DNA from 4 places in the Protofrankia sp. Cr2 genome. Region 2 is predicted to be linked to each of the others. Evidence: riboswitches for the same ligand, from Rfam matches in the RefSeq annotation. Region 2 holds a riboswitch; each other region holds the start of a gene.

Region 1 (5,322 bases), on a different contig from region 2:
TCGCCGTGCGCGCGCCCGCAGCACTGGTCGATGCCGGTGCGCGACTGGAGCAGGGTCGACAGCCAGCCGACGAGGATCGCCGCCCACATCCAGACCGCGTTGACCTTCGGGTCCGCGGACGTAATCTCCAGCCATTGGTCTTGGGTCCATGACGTAGACGAGGAGGACTACCACGAGGAAGCCGTGCCGAAGAAACCCTGACTACTCCGACGGTTGGCGCCGCATGACGGAATCCGCCTGGTCGTAGTAACGGGCCTCGATCACGTTGTTGTCAGGATCTGTGAAGTAAAACGCCCGCGGCGCGATGCCACGCGCACCAAACGACTGCTCCATGGTTACCGGCACGCTGACGGCGTTGTCCGCCAACCGGCGGCGGAGGGCGTCGAACTCCTCGCGGCCCATCGCGAGACAGATGTGGTTGACCGGATGGCCGGCGGTTCCGCCGGCTCCGGGTACCGCGTTGACAGCGGCAGCGGCAGCGGCAGCCCGCGGCATCAGGTCAATGATGGACTCGGTCGACACCCGCACGCTCGGGAACGGCGCCTCCCCGGTGCGAAATGCGTCCGCGCGGACCGGGGGGAGACCGACCACGCGCTGGTAGAAGTCCAACGAACGCAGCGGGTCCGCCACCCACAGGACGACATGATCAAGTTTCGCCTCCATGAGAACCTCCGCTGCGTGGCCGACCCGCCGGCCGGCCGAGGCCGATGCGATGTCCACCAGATCGAATGTGACGCGTATCACCGCCGTGCCGGCAGTCATCGGCTTGAGTCTCCACCTACTGGAACCTGGATCGTGGCGGTTCATGGAGGGACACGCGACCGACCGGTTGATCACGATCGGGCAGCTCTCGGAACTGACCGGGGTGCCGGTACGCACCATCCGGTTCTACGCCGACGAGCATCTGGTCGAGCCGGTTGCGCGCAGCAACGCCGGTTACCGATTGTACGACGCGATGGCGGCGGCCCGCCTCGAGCTCGTGCGCACATTGCGTGACCTGGGTATCGACCTGCCGACCGTCGCGAAGGTACTCGCGCAGGAGATCACGGTGGCCGAGGTGGCGCGCGTGCACGCCGAGGCGCTCGGCGCACAGGTCAGGGTGCTGCGGCTACGGCAAGCAGTGCTGCGGGCGGTCGCGGTCCGCGGATCCGACTGGGAGGAGATGGAACTGATGCACCGACTGGCGAAACTCGATGCGGCGGAACGCACACGGATTCTGGACGGCTTTCTCGACACCGTGTTCAAGGGTCTGGACGGCAAGCGTCTGGACGGCAATGCCCTGGACGGTGACAGCGGAGCAGGCGGGACATTCGAGACGATGATCCGAGCCTCATTTCCCGAGCTGCCCGAGGACCCGACCGGCGAGCAGGTCGAGGCCTGGGTGGAACTGGTGACGTTGATCCAGGATGAGGATTTCACCGCCCGGGTCAGGACCATGGCGCAACGGGGCGCGGCCAAGCACGTCAGCGAAGAAGCGACCATCCGACACCAGGAGGCCTTCAACACCGTTCTGGCGAGCCGGGCCACGCAGGCATACACCGAGGGGATCGACCCGGTCTCCACCGACGGCACGGCGCTGGCCGCCGCGATCGCCGCGTCGTACGCGCAGACGACCGGGAACCGTGACACCCCTGCGTGGCGGGCAACACTCATAGACGATCTTGAAACGTTCACCGACCGGCGGGTCTACCGGTTCTGGGAACTCGTTGCGCTCGTCAGCGGCGACACGACGACGGTGGCGGTTGCCAGCCCGATGATCGAGGCACTGGAGTGGCTGATCACCGCACTGCGGGCGGCCGGCTGATCATAGTTGTTCCTCGACCGCCGAATCGAGCAGTAACCTCGCCAGGCCGATCTCGGAGCTGGCATCGTGTGGGGGGTGTCAGGGGATGAAGGCGGTCAACCGGTTCTGGTCCGGGAGCTGCGGGTCGCTGCGTACGCGGTCTGCATCCACGAAGGGAAGATCCTTCTCGCGCGTTTCGTCGGCACGAGCGGGAAGCACTGGACGTTGCCCGGCGGCGGCATCGACCACGGGGAGGATCCGTTGGCCGCGGCGGTTCGGGAGGTCGAGGAGGAGACCGGTTACGACGTCGTGATCGAATCCCTGCTGGGTGTCGACTCGATGCGCAGGCGTTTCCCGCGCGGCGTCGGCATCGAGGCCGATCATCACGCCGTGCGGGTCATATATACGGCACGGGTGGTCGGCGGCGTGCTTCGGCATGAGATCGGTGGTTCCACCGACCAGGCCGCCTGGATCGATCTCGATCAGATCGACACCCTCGAACGGGTTGATCTCATCGACATCGCGTTGGATCTTGCACGGAACCGACCACCGAGTGGCCGGGTGGACGCACAGCGCACCTGACCTTCCGGGCGCTCTTAGAATGTGATTTTTGTGCTGTGATACCAGCATCAGAATCACATCGTTGAACCGTCTGAGCGGGAACCGACGCCGATGGGAGATCGACTGGCCGCGCGCTCTTAACCGTCCGCGACGTGAGCGCCCGCAGGCGCCCGGGAGAGATCCAGTTGTGGCCGGATCTCTCCCGGGATCGCACGCCCTTTGGCCGTCGAGACCGCTTGAGGCCGCCGGGCGTGCGAGAAGAACATGATCGCACGCCCTTTGGCCGTCGAGCCTGTTAGGCCTTTCCGGCCCAGCAGTGCTTCGAGGCGTACCAGGGGCTTGTGCCCTGCTGCGCGTACAGGATCCGAGCGCGCTTCCACTGCTCGGCGGCGCTGGCATTCTGCGGCAGGCCGGACCCGCCGACGCCATGCCAGGTACCGGGCAGGAACTGGAACAGTCCGCCGGCGCCGATCGAGTTGACGACGTTCGGGTTCCCACCGGATTCGCACCGCACGATGGCGGAAAGAAGGCCGTCGCCGGACGGCGCCGCACTTGCCGGCTGGGACAGCGCGACGCTGCCGCCACCGATGGCGGCAACGAGGGCCGGCACTGCGATCAATACCCGGGCCCGTGCTTTGATTCGACTGATTCCACGGTCGCCGGAACGTACGTTGGACATGTTGATGTCCTTCCCCACGCCTGCGAGGTGAGCTGTCGGATTCGGGCTGGGAGTGCCCGGCCGCGATGTGCGGCTTCACCCCGAGGACGCCTGACGTCGACGTCCGAAAGTGGTTCCCCCGTTCCTGCCACCGGTCTGGTTTTCATCGGACGAGGGCAGGATTCGGCGTGCCGTCCGACGCATGCCTTCTCCTCGAAGGCATGGCGAAGACCATACGTGCAACGACCGCCCCGAAGGCAAGGCTCCGTGAAGAGGCACACAGTCCGTATGCGATGTTGATGGCAGCTACGGCTGCCGGTAACGTGCGCGCACGCGCGCTCATCCCTAACGTGGCTTCGGCCGGGCGGCGATAGTGTGATGGGGTCGCCACCTGCCGAGTGAAGCATTTTCTTACGCGGTACGTGGGCAGGCGGATCGACTGCGTGGCTATCCGGCGGTGATTGTACGACAGCACCGGAAAACACGATGTCGACGACAGCGTGTATCGTGTCGGCAATATGCATGATGGCTGTCCGACCGCGGCGCCCGGGTGGCCCGGCTATCGTCGAGACCTCCACGGAAACCGACACAGCGCTGTCCAGGCCCGCTGCGGAGCACTGGCGCAGGCATGGACAGCGCTGAACGACACGATGAACGACACGGTCGCCTGTGGTCAGCCCATGGCACCACGGCGGCGGCGACGGCGGACGATCCTGCGGCCGGCGACCATCACCACGAAAGCGGCTACCGCCGACGCAGCGGGGACGGCGGAAGGGGGGTCGGCTATCCCACCCTCACCCGCCGCGACAGCGCCCTTGGGCACCGGCATCGTTGTGGCCCACGACGCGGATGCCGATGCGGTGGTAGCGGTACCGCCAGTACCAGCGCTAGCGCTGCTGCCGGTGCCGGTGCCGGATACAACCTGATACCGGGTCAGCATGCCGGCGGTGATGTGCTCGTTGACGTGGCAGTGAAAAAGCCAGATGCCGAGGTTGTCGGGTACCATGTCGGCCACGGCCATGGTACCGGGAAGCAACGGAACAGTGTCCATCCGCATACCACTCACGACCGCGTCGTTGCCGTGCCAGTGCGGGGTGTGTATGTCCTGCTCACCACCCATACTCATCAGGTACCAGCGGACGTGCTCATCTTTTTTCAGGGTGATCATCGGCTCGTTGCCGAAGACGTAGCCGTTGATGGCATGCCGCAGGTTGGACCTGGTGAAGTTGCTGTCATCCTGTGACGGATACGGTGGCTGGGCAAAACGGCGGAGATTATCCTGCAGATACGGGCTCCAGTTCTCGTTCGTGATTGTGAACAACGTGAAGATCTCACGGTCGACGTCGACGGGGCTGCCGTCCGGCCGCGCCTTCCCCCTGGCTGTGATGACCATCGGGCCGGTGAGTCCGGCATAGGTGTCGACGACTTCGTTGGTGTGGGAGTGGTACATCCACATAACCGAACTACCGTCGTGTGGGCCCGGTCCGGCCCGGTCGGGCACCAGCCAGGTATAGGTGTGCGTGCCGCCGGTGGGTACGGCATCGTCAAACTTGTCCACCCCGGAGGTGTTGTCGGCGTAGGGTGTACCCTCGTTCGCCTTCGTGTAGAACACACCGTGCGGATGCATACTGTCGCCAATTTTGCAGGCGTTGCGGAACACCACCTTGATGGTGTCGCCGACCTCGGCGCGGATCACCGGGCCCAAAAAGCCCTCGTAGGCGTCCTGTGCGGGGCGCGGTGCCAGGTTGGTGAAATTCGCGTCGGTGTAGCCACGATAGAGACACTTGAGATAACTCGTCCCGATGCGGCCGGGCCCGGATTGGACATACGTCTTCGCAATCGGATCGAACGCCTGACCGGTGATGTCGTCGCGCCCGTCCGGGGCATAGTTCCAGACGACCTCATCGGCACCGACATAGTAGGTGCGCACCTGCCCGGTCGGGTGGAATGCCGCACCGGCGACAGCATCCCAGTAGGTGTCTCCCGGACCCGGCATCGCTGTTCCGGCCGTTCCGGCCATGTTCGGGGTGTTCGGCTGCCCGCCGGCCGCGGCTACCGCCGTGGCCGGTCCGGATATGGCCAGGCATCCGACGAGTGCAAGGGTGCCCGTGAACCCCGCTCTGAACGACGGACGCCAGGCGGGTGGACCTTTCGCCGCCCAGCCCCGACCTGCGGTACCGCACTCCATACGCGTGCGCCAACCGGCGCGGAATCGTGCTGTCACGGTGGGTGACAGTAGCGGCCAGGAGTCGCATCCGCCGCGCGCCCCGCGCGAACTCGCTAACACATGTAGAAGAAGGTGCTAGGGCATGTCTGCTAC
Region 2 (5,322 bases):
CTCGGCCCGGCGCGCACGACCCACTGCATGCGTTGGCTGGGCATCGCCCGCAGGGCCCAGGACATCGCCGTGGCCAGGGCGGCGGACCGGCAGCTGTTCGGTTCCCGGTTGGCGGAGCTGGGCATGGTCCAGGCGATGATCGCGGACAATGAGATCGATATCGCGGCGTCCCGCGGGCTGGTCCTGCAGGCATGCTGGGAACTCGACCAGGGTCGTTCCGGGGCTCAGTCGACCGCGGTAGCCAAGACGTTCACCGCCGAGGCCGTCTGGCGGGTCGTCGACCGTTCGCTGCAGATCTGCGGTTCCCTCGGTATCTCCGGGGATGTGCTGCTCTCGCGCTTCCTGCGCGAGGTCCGCCCGTTCCGTATCTACGACGGGCCGTCGGAGACCCACCGCTGGGCGATCGCCCGACGCGTGGTCCGCCGTCACCTCGACAACCTCTCGAGCGCATCATGACGGCGGTAGCCGCCGCCGGGACAGCGCCCGCCGGCTACCCGCCCGCCGGGTAGATGATTTTTCGAGGTTTGTGCGACGAAAGAGTCCTTGTCGATCGCACAAACCTCGAAAGATCGCGTGGGCGTCGGTTCAACGGCCTTTGATGTCGAGGAAATAGTCGAGAAGGCGCCAGGTCGTCCGGTCGACCACACCGGTGACTGCGACCGCCGGGTCGTTCAACCGGCAGAATTCCTGGAAATCACGGAACGTTGTCTCCGTCAGCGGGCCGAAGGCGCCGTCCGGGGCGAGCAGGCGATTATCGCCCTCCCGGCCCGTAGCGATGTTGAGCGCGTTCTGAGCGGTCGTGACCGGGTGGCGCAGATCCGGGAACACCCCTGACTCGCCCTGGTCGAGGAACCCGCGCGCGACCGTCGGGAAGTAGGCGAACCGGTTCGGCGGGTTCTGGGGGGCGAGCGGGAAGCGCGGGCCACCGCTGAACATCGATTGCCAGTTCACGCATCCGGCGATGAGTATACCGCCGGCTAGCCAGGTTCTGCGTAGTACTTGATCGTTTCCGACGTTACCCTCGACCGTGACAATATTATTGCCGGTGCGTTCGACGACCAGACCGGTGTGGGTGTCATTGCCGGCGGCGGTTTCGTGGCCCGTCCAATCAAAGATGATCTGGTCTCCGGGGTTAGCCTGGGTGGAGGCGATAGTCAGGCCATGGGCTCGCGCCCAGGACCAGATCGTGGGCACGTGCGCCGACTTCAGCGGCAGGTTGATCCCGACCTGCTCGAACATGCACCAGACGAAAATCGCGCACCATGCATTCCCGTCGTAGCCGAACTCCTGACCGTACTTCGTGTGATTGCGGCCGTCCCCGGCGTAGCCGACCTCCGCTAACGCATGCTCGACCAGCTGTTGTACAGCCGTCATCGCTGACTCCTTTGCGGCGACGCCGCGTTGCCGGCCGGGGCCGATGGTAAGGATTCGACCAAAGACGGTGCCCGGGCCGCTGCTAGAACCCCTGCCTGATGAGACAAGACGTACCCCGTCGATTGGCCTGTTTCCTCATCGGTATCACCGTGCGTGCTCTGGCGGCCAGTGCATGTCGGTATTCTGTCGCCGTGCTCGACCCACTGCCAGCGGTGTTGATCTGATTTCTCTGACCGGCCGGCCGGATGATTGATACGCATAGTAGTTGACATGCCCCGAGATTCGCGGAAAATGGCCCTTGCGGTCACAGCGTGTAGTTCGCTAACGTGGCCGGGCTCTCAGTAACACCGGGCTGGACGCCGAGTTCTGCCCTCGGTCCGGTGTTCCCTTCTCACAATCACCAGGGCAGCAGCGGGGGAACCAGGACTTGACGGACGTCGCCGCGCTGGCGCCGTCCTCGGGGTGAAGTCGGCCGCGGATCTCCGCGGGCTGACCGGGCTTCCCGGCCCGAACCCGACAGCTAACCTCGCAGGCGTACGGGAAGGATCATTGTTGCCTGCATATCAGGCGTGTGCAGATTCGGCTGACGCGATTCCGTCCGGACGCGGTCGCCACCGTGCACCGATCGCCAGGTCCAGTTTCCGCCGCCGGTCCGCGCGTGTGGCGGTTGCCGCCGCGGCCACTGGGACCGTCGCCCTGACCGCTTTCTCGGCCCCGGCACTGGCGAACGACGCCGGGGCTGACAGCCCGGCCGGCTCGACCACTACCACCACTACCACCGCTGCCCCCGGGTCGACCTGGGCCGGTGACACCGGGGGCGCGCCTGCGGCGTCCGATTGGGCGTCGGGTTCCGGCTCGGCGTCGGCCCCTGGTGCGGTGGAGGCTCCTGGTGCGGTGGAGGCTCCTAGCTCGGTGGAGGCTCCGGCAAGCGGCATCTCGGCACCGCCGGACGGCACGTCATCGCAGCAGGACGGTTCCTCGGCCACCGCCGGTCTCGGTGAGAAGATCGTCTATCTGGCCTCGAAGCAGGCGGGTAAGCCATACGTCTGGGGCGCACAGGGTCCGAACGCCTTCGATTGTTCCGGGCTTGTCCAGTACATCTACAAACAGCTCGGCCGGAGTGTGCCGCGGGTGACCGACGCCCAGTACGCGGCGTCGCAGAAGATATCGCGGGATGCCAAGCAGCCCGGTGATCTCATCTTCTTCGGGCAGCCCGGCAACATCTATCACGTGGCGATCTACGCCGGGGACGACATGATGTGGGCCGCTCCCCACAGCGGAACCGTCGTCCGGCTTCAGAAGATTTATTCCTCGAGTTATCTCGTTGGCCGCCTGGGGTGACCTGGCTGGGCCGGTAACAGGCCTGCGACCCGTCATGGCCGGGCTGCCGCGTGCCCCACGATGGGCATTCCCGCGGCCTGGCTGTGACGGGTGCCTCCGCGCGGCGCGCATGAGCCGATCGACGATACTGAAGTGGGATATTTTATAATGGCCAGGGGAAGGCACAGAAAGCAGTCTCAGTACAACCGCGGCGCGGTGGCCGCAACCGCCGGCGTCATCGGCGCGACGGCGGGAATGATGCTGACCGCGGGTCCGGCGAGCGCGAGCTCGCCGGCATCGCCCAGCGCCGATACCGCGACTGAGCCCAGCGCGGGTTCTCTCGCTGGGGCACCTGTTTCCGACGTTTCCATCGCTGGTGCCGGCAGGAAAGCGGGACTCGGCGGCTGCGACGGGAAGCCATTGGAGACCTGGGTCGCAGTCGCGCTGGCTGAGTCCGGCGGCAACGCGACCGCCCACAACTCCAATGGCGAGGATTCCCGCGGACTATGGCAGATCAACATGCGGGCGCATGCGGGTTGGGTCGGCGGGGCAGATCTGTTCGATCCGGCCATCAACGCCCGGGCCGCCAAACGAGTGTGCGACATACAGGGCATCGGAGCGTGGAGTACGTACACAAACGGCTCCTACCGCCTGTACCTCGGGCGGGCCGCGGCAGCCGCCACCGACGCAAGTGGTGAGGGTGCGACGAGCATCTACCCGGCGTCCCCGGCCAGCCCGGGTAGCCCTACCGGGCCGGTCAGTAGGCCGGGCTGGACCGCTGCGGCCGGCGTGGCGGCGGCGCGACCGGTAGCCGCTGCAGCTCCCCGTGTGCGGGAGGTCGGCTACACCCACCGCGGGCGTCCCGGCGTGCGCCAGATTCAGCGAGCGCTGACCGGATGTGGCTATCCTGTCGCGGTGGACGGGAAGTTCGGGCCACGTACCACGAGTACGGTTAAGGCATACCAACGCCGGCACGGACTTGTGGCCGATGGTGTGGTCGGCGCGCGAACCCGCGCCGCCCTGTTTCATGTCACCGCGTAGGTCCCTGTGTTTCACCGCGTAGGTCTCTTTGTCGGGTAGCTCGTCGGATTCTGTCTGCGTTGTCCCGGGGAGCAGTGTAACTCAGGCATCCACCGGGATGCGTTCGAACGTTTTCGTGATCCACTGACATGCCTGATAACAACGCTTTTCCAGATAAATGGTGCCGCGGTCGACATCGATCCCGTCTGCGGATTTTTGCATCATTCTGCGTTTGGCGACAAGACCATCATGATTTCCGGTTGACTCGTGGTGTGGGTGACATAGATTTATGGTTGCAAATGACGGTTCGATGTGGAGGTGATCGAATGGAGCAGCAGCAGGCGCAGCAGGTGGAGCAGTATCTGCGGCAGAACTGGCAGGAGATTCGGCACCAGATTCTCGACCAGTTCGTCCAGGTCAGCACCGCTGATATCGAAGCCGCATCCAGCGTCAACGATCTCGTGCGGCGGATCGCGGACAGGTCGCATTACACCGAGCCCTACGTCGAGGCCCGCCTGCGGGAACTCGTCGGCGTCGCAGTCGGGGTCGGCCAGTCGGCGCAGGCCGAGGGCGGGGCCGAGCAGTCGACCGCCGAGGCCCAGCGGACCACCGAGGCCGCGGGCGAGGAGCAGGCCGAGCCCCTGGGCGGCTCACGGCAGGCATTCGGCGGATCGGAGCAGCCGGCAGATCCTGGGTGAGATCTGATTCCAGGTGGGAACGGCACGCGGCAGCCGTCCAGGTACACAGCCGGCGTCGTAGTGAGCACCGAGCAGGACCGTGACCACGACTATCCTGCACAGGCCGCGTCCGGAACATTTCGGGCGTGGCCGCGGTCTGTTCCCACTGCGTTCCCACTGTGCGCCCAACTGCACCACCGACCATGCTGTCACGTGGACGACGTGTCCGTCCTCGGGCCTATGCTGCTTTCTGATCACTATAATGACCGGTAGGGTCACCAATAGCAGCAGACATCCGGGGGGCTTCGTTGCTGCGAGGCAGCCATCATCACCGCGTACCCGACGCGGCGGGCGTTGCTGTGCGGCGTCCGGTTCGATTATGTGCGCCGCTACCTGCGACGGGGACGATCGTCATCGTCCTGGGGCTGGTCACCGGGCTTTTCCTGGGGCCGGTCATCGGCCGGTGGGGTCTTGCGCCGGCATCCGCGCTCACCCCGGCTGGCACGTCGTCATCGAGCGATGGCAGCACCTTCGTGATCCGTGTCGTGGACCTGCCGGCGAAGGTCGACCAACCTGTACTAAAAAACCTGAGCCGCTTACTCGAAGGCATACCGGCATCCGGTGGTGCCGTTGTCGTTCGGGTGATTAGCCCGGCCATCCTGTCCGATGACCATGGTAAGCTGGCCGACCTGGATTCGATCTTCAGGCGTCGGGCGATGCTCGCGGTCGAGATCGCATTGCCGGCCCAGTCGGCGCCAGGTGACTCGCCGGATCTCGGGACGGCCGGTTCGTTGCTGCTGGCGATCGCCGACCACCGCTTTGCCGATACGGACGAAGCCCGTGCCGCGCTGTCGAAGAATCGCGGATCGGGGGAGTTTCCCTGCGAGAAAGACTGTCAGGCGAGGGCGAAGGGTACCGACCAGGAAAGCGC
Region 3 (5,322 bases), on a different contig from region 2:
GAATAGCGCGATTCGATGAACTGCTGTCCTCGATCATCCAGGCAACCCTGACGCAGGTGACGATCGCGCAGAACGAAGACATGCGCCGCATCAGCGCCTGGGTCGCCATCGCCGCGGTTCCGACGGCGGTCGCCGGCATCTACGGAATGAATTTCGACCATATGCCGGAACTCCGCGAGGTCTGGGGATATCCGGCCGTTCTCTGTCTGATGGCGACGATCTGTTTCATGCTGTACCGATCTTTCAGGCGCAACGGCTGGCTGTAGGCACAGGTAAAAGGCTCAGGTAAAAGGCTCAGGTGAAAAGAATCATGCAACAAGGCCCACGGACCAAGCCGATGACCTAATCGATCACACCCGTAGAATCACCGGGATCGGATCACTGCAACCGACCGCCTCAGCCGTGAACCCGGTCTTAGAGCGCCCGGCAATAGGGGACGCGGCGTCGCGGGGCTGGGGCACGCACCTCGCCGCGTTGTCGTCAGTCGACACCCACAACCAGGGTGCCTCCCTCCTCCGCCTCGCGATGCACGCACCCCAGCCCCGCTCCTTCATCCACGCCCCTATTGCCGGGCGCTCTTAGCGGAGAGGAAACCCGTTGGCCGAAGATCATACGGCCATGGTGTCTTTCGTCCGGCCAGAGGCCCCGGGCAACCCGGGCCGGGGTGCCGCGTGCCGCGTGCCGCGTGCCGCGGAGGGACGAGAGCGGATCGGGGCGTCGAACCGGGCAAATCCAGGTGAATGACGGACGGACGTGGCTCCGCCGCGCGGCCCGTGCAGGGCGTGGGTATCACCCGTTCGGGCTATCCTGCAGGGCACTGCGCGACAGCCCCGGACGCTGGGTGGACGCCACCGGAGTGCCCCGCCGTCATCCCCCGCGGGACTACCACTCGTCAGGACAACCGCCCCCGGGACTACCGCTCCCCGGGGCTACCGTTCCCCGGGGTTACCGCCCATCAGGACTACAGTCTCACTTTGATAGCTATTTCCGACTATATAGTTCCGATATACCACCCGACGACGGGATTCACGAAGACCACGCTGTCGGCTACCGTAATCGGCTGTGTCGGCCCTTCGCGCGGGAACTCACCGTCAACCGCCGTCCCAGCCAACAGTCAACGGCAGGCGGCTGGGACGGCGATCACATCCCGTGCCGAACCTTGTGACGGACGTGCGTGACAACGGTGACATCCCTCGCCGCGCCCACAGCGTGACGCGTCACAGCACACAGGACTGCATCCGTGACACGGCCCACGACGCAGTCCGATGACCAAACCGACGTACCCCGTCCGAAATGATCTTATCGCGGAGTTGGTCACGCGATTGGACCAACTTGATCAGCTCCTCGGACGGCTGGAGGATGCCGAGCGCCAAGCCGCGGACGCCAGCGAGCACCTGACGCGTACCCGACGGTGGCAGGAGGACACGGTTCGCGCGATTCAGGACGAACGGGCGCAGATGCGCACTCATCAGCGGGCCTTGGACGATCTCGCGGACCGCGCGCAGGCGGCCGTCGAGGCCCTGTCCGGCCACTACCGTTCCCTGCCTGCCGAGGTTCACGAGCTCGCGGTCGAACTGCACGTCCTGGCGACCGCGGGCCTGCTCTCCCGCCGCGCAACCCGCGCCCGCCGCCACTGACCCCGACCCGTCACAGGCCCGAGCTGCGCCCCTCACGCAGGATGCGCACCCGCGGGATGCAGGAGCGAGAAATCCCATAGCGATCGACACAATAAGTGATCGCACAACTCCCCTAGGGTGATAATTTTCGCTACTGCATGCCAACAAACGATAACTATCGGCACTTGAGTGCCCCCTGCCGTCAGACTCTCGTCGCTATGGCGTAATGTCATCTTCCGCATCCTGTGGGTCACGGCATGTGGGGCCTCAGCCAACCGCCCTGTCGCACGGACCAACAGGCCAGGGCATGGCGGCGAGCTGGTTGGTAGGGAGGCTGGGAGGAGCCGATATGGTCACTTCTGTAGGCACTCGCCGTAGTTGTGTAGGACTAGTGTTTACTGGCACCATCCCTTTGAACTAGTCTCACGCCGACGTCACGACAACACCGGACCGAACGCCGAATCCTGCCCACGGTCCCGGTGTCCCCTCCGAGTCGTCACCAGGGCAGGAGCGGGGGACCCATCCTCCACCGGACGACACCGAACCGCGGTGCAGTCCTAGGGGTTAAGTGAGCCGTGCGACGGTCGCACAGCACACCGGGCAGCCCAGCCCGAACCCGACAGCTCACCTCGCAGGCGAACGGGAAGGATCACAGCCTTGTCTGCGCCCGATGTGCAGCTTGATCCGGCAACATGGTCATGGTCATCGTCGTCGACGAAGTCGCCGATGACGTTGGCAACAACGTCGTCTCTGCGACCGTCTGCCGACATACCTGAGCGCTCCGCCCGTGGCAGACACCGCGCGCCGACTCCACCGTCGGGAACAGGTCGCGTCCGAGCCCGGGCCGCGGTAGCCGTGATGACAACCGGCACGGTTGCCGTGTCAGGTGTCGCGCTCGCCGGCTGCGCTCCGGCCGACTCCGGTATGGACGAGACGTCGGTCAGCTCGCGGATCACCCTGGGATCGCAGTTCGGAAGCCAGGCGTCACTCGCCGGCCTACGCACAGCGGTCATCAACCCGGCCACTTCGGTGGGCCCCGGCTCCATCACAAGCCAGGTGATCGATCAAGCTGACCTGCACCCGAAGTCGACTGTCGCGCTGAAGGTCACCAATCCGGACGTATCCGTGCGGGCCGACCAGCCCATTGACATGGGTTTCGCCCTCGAGGACGGGACGACCCACACGCCGCTGCCGAACCAGCTCATCAAGGTTCAGGTGAAGCTGCCTGACGGCTGGGCGACTTTCAAGCACCTGTATACTAACGAACAGGGCTTTGCCAGCTATACAGCCAAGATCCTTACCACGACACAGATCACGGCCATCTTCGACGGGACCGACGCCCTGCAGTCGGCGCACTCCTCGAACATCGGTACGATGACTGTGGTGCCTGGTCCCGCTCCAACAATTCCGGCACAGGCGCCTCGATCGACGGCCCATAGCGTCGTTCAGGCATCCGGCCCCAGCGGAGCCGGCACCACGTCACCGAGTACGACGGATGCGACGACAGCCATCGGCTCGGTCGGTCAACGGGCTGTTTATCTAGCGGCCCAACAAGCGGGTAAGCCCTACGTGTACGGTGCGGAGGGACCCTACTCCTTCGACTGCTCCGGCCTGGTTCAGTATATATTCAAACAACTGGGGCGCAGCCTCCCCCGCACGGCGGAGGAACAGTACGAAGCGACGACCCACGTGTCGCAGTACAATAAGCAGATCGGCGATCTGATATTCTATGGTACGCCGGGAAACATCTACCATGTCGGCATCTACGCTGGCGGCGGGAAGATGTGGGCAGCCCCGAAGTCCGGTGAGGTTGTCTCGCTCAGGGACATCTACACCACGTCGTATTCGGTCGGCCGCGTCAGCTAGGCGTGCAATCACAGTCCTTACGCTCTCTCGGGGGCCAAGGAGCCTGGTAGGTCGGCTGCACGTCCGCATCGGCGGCAGCAACGTCCATCCCGGTGATGTGACGCGGTTATCGCTTCTATAAAACACAATCGGGTTCCGCGTGTCCTCCCCCTCCGGTTACGCGTGAACCTCGCCGCCAGGTCGGTAGTGTCGAAACCGGCGCTGATCTGGCGGCCCCAAACCACAACTGGATGTCTCCAAGAACTTCCGCTGGTCGGACCGAGCCAACCCCCCCGGCTCGCAAGGCCGGCGGAACGCGGGCTTCCGCTGGCCTTGCGCACTGAACCCCCCCCACAGTGCGCTCGGCCGGCGGGAGTCCAGAACTCCCGCCGGCCGGCCGCGCCACCCCCCCGGCTGAGCCGGCCGGCGGGAAACCCCATCGGACAGGCCCTAGGCCCTAGTCCTTGATTACTTTCGAGAATTTCCACAAAGCCCTGGTCGTGGCTTCGTCCCATTGCTGGGGCAGAAGCGTGACATGAACCTGCGAAGGGCACGGTGGCGCCTGGCCGACTGCGCCCACCGCCCCGACCACCGCAAACAGGGGCTTCTGCGCGGAGTCAAGCGAGCTGCAGGCGACGGTAAGGGCCATACGACCGCCCTCCCCCGCGCCCCAGATGTAGATCCGGGACATGTCGATCTTCGATCGCTCCGTCGCGACGTAGCGGACCACGTCCCGCAGGTACTGCGCGTCCGGGCCGTTGACCTGCCAGGTGCTGGCAACCGCCTCCGGGTACACCAGGGCGAACTTCTGGCCATCTGCGAGCGTCGACACGTTGCCGGCCTTCTCGATCGACGCTGCGTCCTTGCCGTAGTCGTGCAGGACGAGGACCAACGGCACCGGCTGCCCGGGCTTAGGGTCGGCATGTATCGCGAGCTCACGGCCTGCCGACGCGTAACCCGCCGGAATCGCGGCGCGCTCGGTCTTCACCGTGGGCGAGCCGTGCGCATACGCGAAGACGACTACGACCACGCCCACGACGATCAGTGCCCGTCGACGGTTCTTGGTCCACAGGTCTTTCCCGACTTTGAGCGGATTCGATACCACGAGCCAACCGAACCACACAGACGCCGCCCGATTCGGCAGATTGGCCGCGTGGCGTGCATGAGTCGGGCACCACACCAGTGGTCTGGCACACACCACCAGCACGACCAGCATCACCAGCCGGGCGGATGCAACCCGACGTCCAGACGCCCGACGCCCGCTCCGGGGAGCCGGGGAGCCGGCACGGCGACCCGGAGCCAGCTGCTTGGTCCCAATGGTGTATCCACAAGGTTCTGTAACGCCACAGGCGGATGACACGGCGTAGGGATGGGGCCGACGTGGACGATGAACAGACAGTCGATCACCAAGCGCTTGAGAAGATCGAACATGAGCTGGCCGTGCTCGGCCGCCGGGCCGAGCGGTTCCGCACGGCCATCGCGGACGAGTCCGGAACGGCCCTCGACCGATCCGCCTATCTACTACTCAGCCACCTGCACGACCACGGTGCGGTACGGCTGACAACCCTCGGTGCGGTGTTCGCCCTCGACATCTCGACGGTGAGCCGCCAGGTCGCCGCGCTGGCCGCCGAGGGCCTGGTGGAACGCGCCACCGATCCCACCGATCGCAGGGCCAGCCTGGTGACCCTGAGCGCATGCGGACGCGAGCGTTACATCGTCACCCGGGAAGCGCGGGTGACGAGCATCAGCAACCTGGTGGGCAGCTGGGAGAAAGACGAACGCGACAGCTTCGGGATGCTTCTCGGCCGCTTCAATACGGCGCTCGCCGAACGTGACCGTGCCGGCGTTCCGCCGCCCGACC
Region 4 (5,322 bases), on a different contig from region 2:
GGCCGTCCCACAGCAACCGGTTCAGGCGCTCGGCCACGTCCTTAAGCACCGGGTCCGTGATGTGATCCTCTCCGCGTGGCGTGCGCGTCAGGCCGAGCGGTTGGTCGCTGAGGCTGAAGCTCTTGCCGCAGACCCGGCCGACCGGGCTGAGGCGCGGGCTGTGCTTTCGGACATGGAGCCACTGCGTGCGCGGTGACGTGTGACCGCATCCGGGGCAGGGGCAGGGGCCTGCCGCGAGTCCGGTCAGGCCGGAGAGAAGATGTCGGCTGCGGTGACGGTGAGGACTCCCGTCGGTGGGTTCCGGATCTCCTCGCGGGCGCAGAGAGCAAGGCGCACCGCTTCGGAACGGCCTGTCACATTCTGGCTGGCAGCTGGGCCGGCATCGTCGTCGTCCGGTAGCTGCGCCACGGGCCGGCCGGGCGCCAGGGCGCGAGCCTTTTCCTGCAGGTCAGCGGCGAGCCTGCGGCCGTCGACACTGCGGGTCCATTTCGCCTCCCCGGCAAGCACCGGACGCCGCTCCCGGCCGGCGAGGACGACCGCGTCTATCTCGTCCTGACCGCCAGTTCCCCAGTAGGGCCCGATCGCCACGACGTCCGGCCCCAGCGAACCGGAGACCGCGAGCCGTCGCAGATGCTCCCGGAACGCCTCTTCCCAGGGAGCGCCGAAATGGTCGTCAAGGCTTCTGACCAGGACGGGCAGCAGCGCCTCCCCGAGACCGCGGTCGATCTCGGCACGGAAGCGGGAGAGCACCCCGAGATAGAAGGCGAGGAAGTTGTCGGCAATGCGGTAGACACGGCGCCGGCTGCGAGCCGTGTCGGTCACCGGCATTACCCGGTCGACGAGCCGCAGCTCGATGAGCCGGTCCAGGGTGCGGGCCGGCTCAGCCCGGATATGATCCTTGATCTCGTTGTACTGTGTGCGGCCCGCGGCGATGGCATGCAGCACCGCTGCCGGGTACTCACCGTGTTCGACCTCGGTTGCCAGCACGAGTTGTCCCTCGGTGAGCAGCGACGCCCCCGGCCGGCAGGCCAGCCGCCGCAGGTTGTCGGTGACGTCCGCGTTCTGGTCCCACCAGGACAGGTACAGCGGTACTCCGCCGACCAGCCCGTACACGAGGGCCCGGTTGGCCGGGGTGAGCTCGGGCAGCATCAGGGCGGCCTCGTGCGGGCGGAACGGATGCAGCGACAGTGACAGGTCGAACCGACCGTAGAGCGGCGCCCGTTGTTCCTGCAATGCGGTCATGTGCCGCACCGCCGATCCACACAGCAGCAGCCGTAGCTTGGTCCTGCCGGCCACGCGGTCAAGAAAGGCCCGCAGCACTCCTGGAAGATCCGGCGAGGTCGCAACAATCTCCGGGAACTCGTCCAGTACCACGAGAAGCGGCTCTCGCTCCGCCGCTGCTGCCAGGTCGTCGAACGCGTCGTCCCAGTCGGAATACGGGCGTGCGAGCAGGTCCCGGAACCGCCCGGGGATGCCGTCCGCGACCTGACGGGACAGCTGCGTCAGCTCTCCCGATGCCGCGCGACCGGCACCCGTGTGGAAGATCGACCGTCGACCGCCGGCGAAGCGGTGCAGCAGGGCGGTTTTGCCGACTCTGCGTCGCCCCCATATTACCGCTGGTCGCGGGTCGGTCGAGGTCCACCAGCGCTCCAGTGCGGCAAGCTCCTCGACGCGATTGACGAACGCCATCCTGCCCCTGCTTACCTCGCACGCTACTTACATCACCTGTAACTTACCTCGGATGTCAGTAAGAGCGCCCGGCCCCGCGACGCCGCGTCCCCTATTGTCGGTCGCTCTAAGCCACCAAGCGGGCAGCAGGGTGGTCCCGGTCCACGTCCCTATTTAAGGCCAAGCACCTCGGCCGCTTCGGGATCGCTGTCGGCGAGGAAGTCCCGGCAGCGGGTGGCCTCCTCGGCCTCACCGATGGCGGCGGCGGCGCGACTGAGCGCCGCGAGCGCGCGTAGGAAGCCCTGGTTGGCCTCGTGGGACCACGGGATCGGCCCATGCCCGTGCCAGCCGGCGCGACGAAGCTGGTCCAGGCCGCGGTGGTATCCGGTCCGTGCGTAGGCGTAGGCCGTGACCGCCGCGTCTGCATCCAGGGCGCGTTCGGCCAGCATCGCCCAGGCGAGGCTTGAGTCCGGGAAGCGACCGGCGACCGTCTCCGGGGTCTCGCCGGCGCCGAGCGCTTTGGCGGCAGCCGGATCGAGAGTGAGTTTTGTCGGGGGCGGACCGTCAAGGAGATCCGGCCGTCCAGGGGATGTCGTCATGGGGTCCATCCTGCCGGATCCCGGTTGCACTGTGCCGAGTGGGGATCGGTCGAAACAGGTTCTCACGCGGCGGACCCGGTGGGAGGGGGGTGGGCCATCGGGTCCGCCGCGTGATCAGGGTTCGAAGGCGAATCCGCCTTCGAACAGTCATGGGATGTTACGGGATACGAACCCCTGAGATCACAGGGCGGACGGGCTGGTGACGGTGATGTCCCAGAGGTTCTTACCGACCACACCGGTCTGTCCGTCGTCGACCCTCGTCAGGTAGCTGTACAGCGATGCGAGGCCCTGGGACTCCCCGCCGAAGCGGCCGTCCACCTGTAGAATGAATTTCTTCTCGCGCATCGTGTTCTGCCAGACGTAGGCGTCAGCGCGCACCTGTCCGGCCAGAGCGGTGGAAAGCGTCGTACCGGTGAAGTTCGACGATTCCAGCTGCGCCTTCGCACGGTCCAAGGTCATTGCGGGCTGCGCCGGAGCGATCGCCTGCTGGACTGCCGCGACGTTGGGCACCGTTGTCGGCACCTGCGGCGCCGGGCCGTTGTTGGTCAGACCCATCTTGACCGAGCAGGATGGCCACGGGGACCAACCGCGAGAGTTGTAGAGCTTGTGGGCTGCATCGTCCTGCAGCGCCGGCGGGGCGTCACTGGGGAGACCGGCATAGCCGAGACCGTGCCAGGTTCCGGCGTCGAACTGGTAAGCGCCGTAGAACCCGTTACCGGTATTGATGTGATAGTTGCCGCCGGACTCGCACTGGCGGAGTTTGGCGAAGTCGTCGGCGGTCGCAGCGCCTGCGGGACTGGCCGCGACGGCGAGACCACTGCCCACGAGTGCTGTGACAGCACCGGTGGTACGCAGGACCTTGACTGCGGTGGACGACTGTTGCGGGGCGCGGTGCCTGCCGACAGACGGCATGTGGGTCGGTCCTTCCCGTCGCCTACGAGGTGAGCTGTCGGGTGCGGGCTGGGAACATGCCCGGCCGGTGACGCCGATGGGCGTCGCAGGCTTTACCCCAAGGACACCGGTGGTCGGTATCCGAATGTGGTTCCCCCGATCCCGTCCGTGCGGCTTCGCGGTAGGTCCTGCCGCGGCGGGCGGGGACGGGATTCGGCGTCCGTCCGTGCGGCCTCGCCGATCTGGCGAGTGGGGAGGACTCTAGCGAGCCTGGCCCTTTCGAAGCAAATCGGGGTGTCGGATGAACTACACGGACCCGACTTTCATCACCCGAATGGGCTACGTGGCCGAAAGAGAACACTCTACCCGGCGATTGGGGCGACCCCGCCGGGGGGTCGTTTGTGCTGGCTTTCCGTAACGCCGAGTGATCGGGCCGGTCGCCGTAGTGCTTTTCTGTTGTGTTTGTTGTCACGCGGGTGGGACCGGCCCGACTCGTCCTCGCGGGGTCTATATCAGTTCGTGGCCATCAGTTCGTGACCATCAGCTGCAGACCTTCCTGCTGCGCCTCAGCTGAAAGTGGCCCCCCAGGTCTCCGGCCCACAGATTCCGTCGACCGCCAGGCCCTTGTCGGCCTGCAGGCGGCTGGCCGCGCCGGCCGACTCGGGTCCGTACCGGCCGTCAATCTGGATCTTGTAACCAAGACTGTTCATCTGGTTCTGCCACGACAGCACGTCCGATCGCACCTGATCGACGAGGCCGGGGGTCAAGGGCGTCGCGTCAGCGGAAGTCGACGAGGTGTCCGCACTCACCGTGCGCGATTCCCAACGCGAGGCACCGTTCCTGCCATATGAGCGCGCCTGTGACGAGCCGGTGTCGGATGAACTCGAATCCGGTGCGCTGGTGTCCGGTGCGCTGGCGCCGGAGGTGCCGGTATGTGCGGGAGCAGCGCCGGCTGGGCTGGCGCCAGCCCCGAGCTGGTCGGCGCCCATGCCCTTGCCGCAGACAGGCCACTGGCTGAAGCCGGAGCGGGCGGCGAGCTTGATCGCGGCCTCATCCTGGGTGCCGGGGGAGGCACTGCTGGGCAGGCCGGTGTAGCCGAGGCCTTGCCAGGTGCCCAGCGAGAACTGGTAGGCGCCGTAGTAGCCGTTGCCGGTGTTCGCCCCATAGTCACCGCCTGACTCGCATTGGCGAAGCCCCTCCCACGTGGTGGCGGCGCTGGCCGGTTGTGACATCGCGATGCCGCCACCGATCGCGGCGACCAGGGCCGGGGTCACCACCATGGCTCGGGTACGGACCCGGGCGCGGCGAACTCCACGATGTCGACCACGAGAACGTGTACTGGACATATTGGTAATGCCCTTCCCCACGCCTGCGAGGTGAGCTGTCGGATTCGGGCTGGGACTGCCCGGCCGCTTTCACGGCTTCACCCCGAGGACGCCCGATATCGACGTCCGAAAGTGGGTCCCCCGTTCCTGCCGCAAGTTTGGTTTTCGTCGAGCGAGGGCAGGATTCGGCGTGCCGCCCGACGTGTCCCCGCCGTATCGACGGGCACGGCGCAGACCATAACCAGAATTGCTGGTGGCTGAACAAGCCGTGAATGCGGTTCGTGAGTATGAGCACATCGCGCTGTCCACTCTTGCCGTGCCTCGAGATCGACTGCTAACGCGCGCATGCATGTGCTCAGCTGGTTTGCCCGCGGCCGCCGGAGGCGCGAAAAGTGATGTCGCGCCTCCTTTGGCCGGATGGGTCAGCCGGTCAACGAACGCCCCGCCGAGCGCAGGTCTGCGCAGGCCTGCACGACACGGGCGGCCATACTGGACTCGGCTGCTTTGCCGTAGCTGCGTGGGTCGTACTGCTTCTTCACACCGACCTCTCCGTCCACTTTCAGCACGCCGTCGTAGTTCTTGAAGACATGGTCGACGATAGGTCGAGTGAATGCATACTGGGTGTCGGTGTCCACATTCATCTTGACAACGCCGTAGTCCAGCGTCTCGCGGATTTCGGCCAGGTCGGAACCGCTACCGCCGTGAAACACCAGGTCGAACGGCTTGGCGTCGGCTGGCAGGCCGAGCTGCTGCGCGACATACTGCTGCCCGTCCCGAAGGATGCTCGGACGGAGTTTCACATTGCCCGGCTTGTACACACCGTGCACATTTCCGAAGGT

The links. A riboswitch is a leader RNA that binds a small molecule or an ion and turns the genes downstream of it on or off. The one in region 2 is predicted to bind cyclic di-AMP.
Region 1: another riboswitch for cyclic di-AMP. It lies ahead of U9978_RS05195 (transglycosylase family protein); the one in region 2 lies ahead of U9978_RS10990 (C40 family peptidase).
Region 3: another riboswitch for cyclic di-AMP. It lies ahead of U9978_RS07685 (C40 family peptidase); the one in region 2 lies ahead of U9978_RS10990 (C40 family peptidase).
Region 4: another riboswitch for cyclic di-AMP. It lies ahead of U9978_RS01270 (transglycosylase family protein); the one in region 2 lies ahead of U9978_RS10990 (C40 family peptidase).

What each region holds. Positions count from the first base shown of each region.
Region 1 is NZ_CAUVXG010000006.1:49,282-54,603, reverse strand. Features, by position in the region: gene U9978_RS05215 (hypothetical protein) at 1-89, opposite strand, end outside; gene U9978_RS05210 (VOC family protein) at 202-663, opposite strand; gene U9978_RS05205 (MerR family transcriptional regulator) at 806-1,804, shown strand; gene U9978_RS05200 (NUDIX hydrolase) at 1,880-2,365, shown strand; gene U9978_RS05195 (transglycosylase family protein) at 2,640-3,023, opposite strand; cyclic di-AMP (ydaO/yuaA leader) riboswitch at 3,028-3,201, opposite strand; gene U9978_RS05190 (multicopper oxidase domain-containing protein) at 3,676-4,998, opposite strand.
Region 2 is NZ_CAUVXG010000018.1:51,821-57,142, forward strand. Features, by position in the region: gene U9978_RS10980 (acyl-CoA dehydrogenase family protein) at 1-456, shown strand, start outside; gene U9978_RS10985 (CHAP domain-containing protein) at 586-1,374, opposite strand; cyclic di-AMP (ydaO/yuaA leader) riboswitch at 1,763-1,923, shown strand; gene U9978_RS10990 (C40 family peptidase) at 2,269-2,715, shown strand; gene U9978_RS10995 (peptidoglycan-binding protein) at 2,863-3,735, shown strand; gene U9978_RS11000 (hypothetical protein) at 4,041-4,412, shown strand; gene U9978_RS11005 (hypothetical protein) at 4,751-5,322, shown strand, end outside.
Region 3 is NZ_CAUVXG010000010.1:108,195-113,516, forward strand. Features, by position in the region: gene corA (magnesium/cobalt transporter CorA) at 1-266, shown strand, start outside; gene U9978_RS07680 (hypothetical protein) at 1,266-1,637, shown strand; cyclic di-AMP (ydaO/yuaA leader) riboswitch at 2,062-2,268, shown strand; gene U9978_RS07685 (C40 family peptidase) at 2,475-3,482, shown strand; gene U9978_RS07690 (plasmid partitioning protein) at 3,919-4,566, opposite strand; gene U9978_RS07695 (MarR family winged helix-turn-helix transcriptional regulator) at 4,842-5,322, shown strand, end outside.
Region 4 is NZ_CAUVXG010000001.1:288,948-294,269, forward strand. Features, by position in the region: gene U9978_RS01260 (ATP-binding protein) at 244-1,689, opposite strand; gene U9978_RS01265 (DUF3151 domain-containing protein) at 1,839-2,267, opposite strand; gene U9978_RS01270 (transglycosylase family protein) at 2,448-3,179, opposite strand; cyclic di-AMP (ydaO/yuaA leader) riboswitch at 3,186-3,343, opposite strand; gene U9978_RS01275 (transglycosylase family protein) at 3,725-4,438, opposite strand; cyclic di-AMP (ydaO/yuaA leader) riboswitch at 4,510-4,682, opposite strand; gene fbaA (class II fructose-bisphosphate aldolase) at 4,906-5,322, opposite strand, start outside.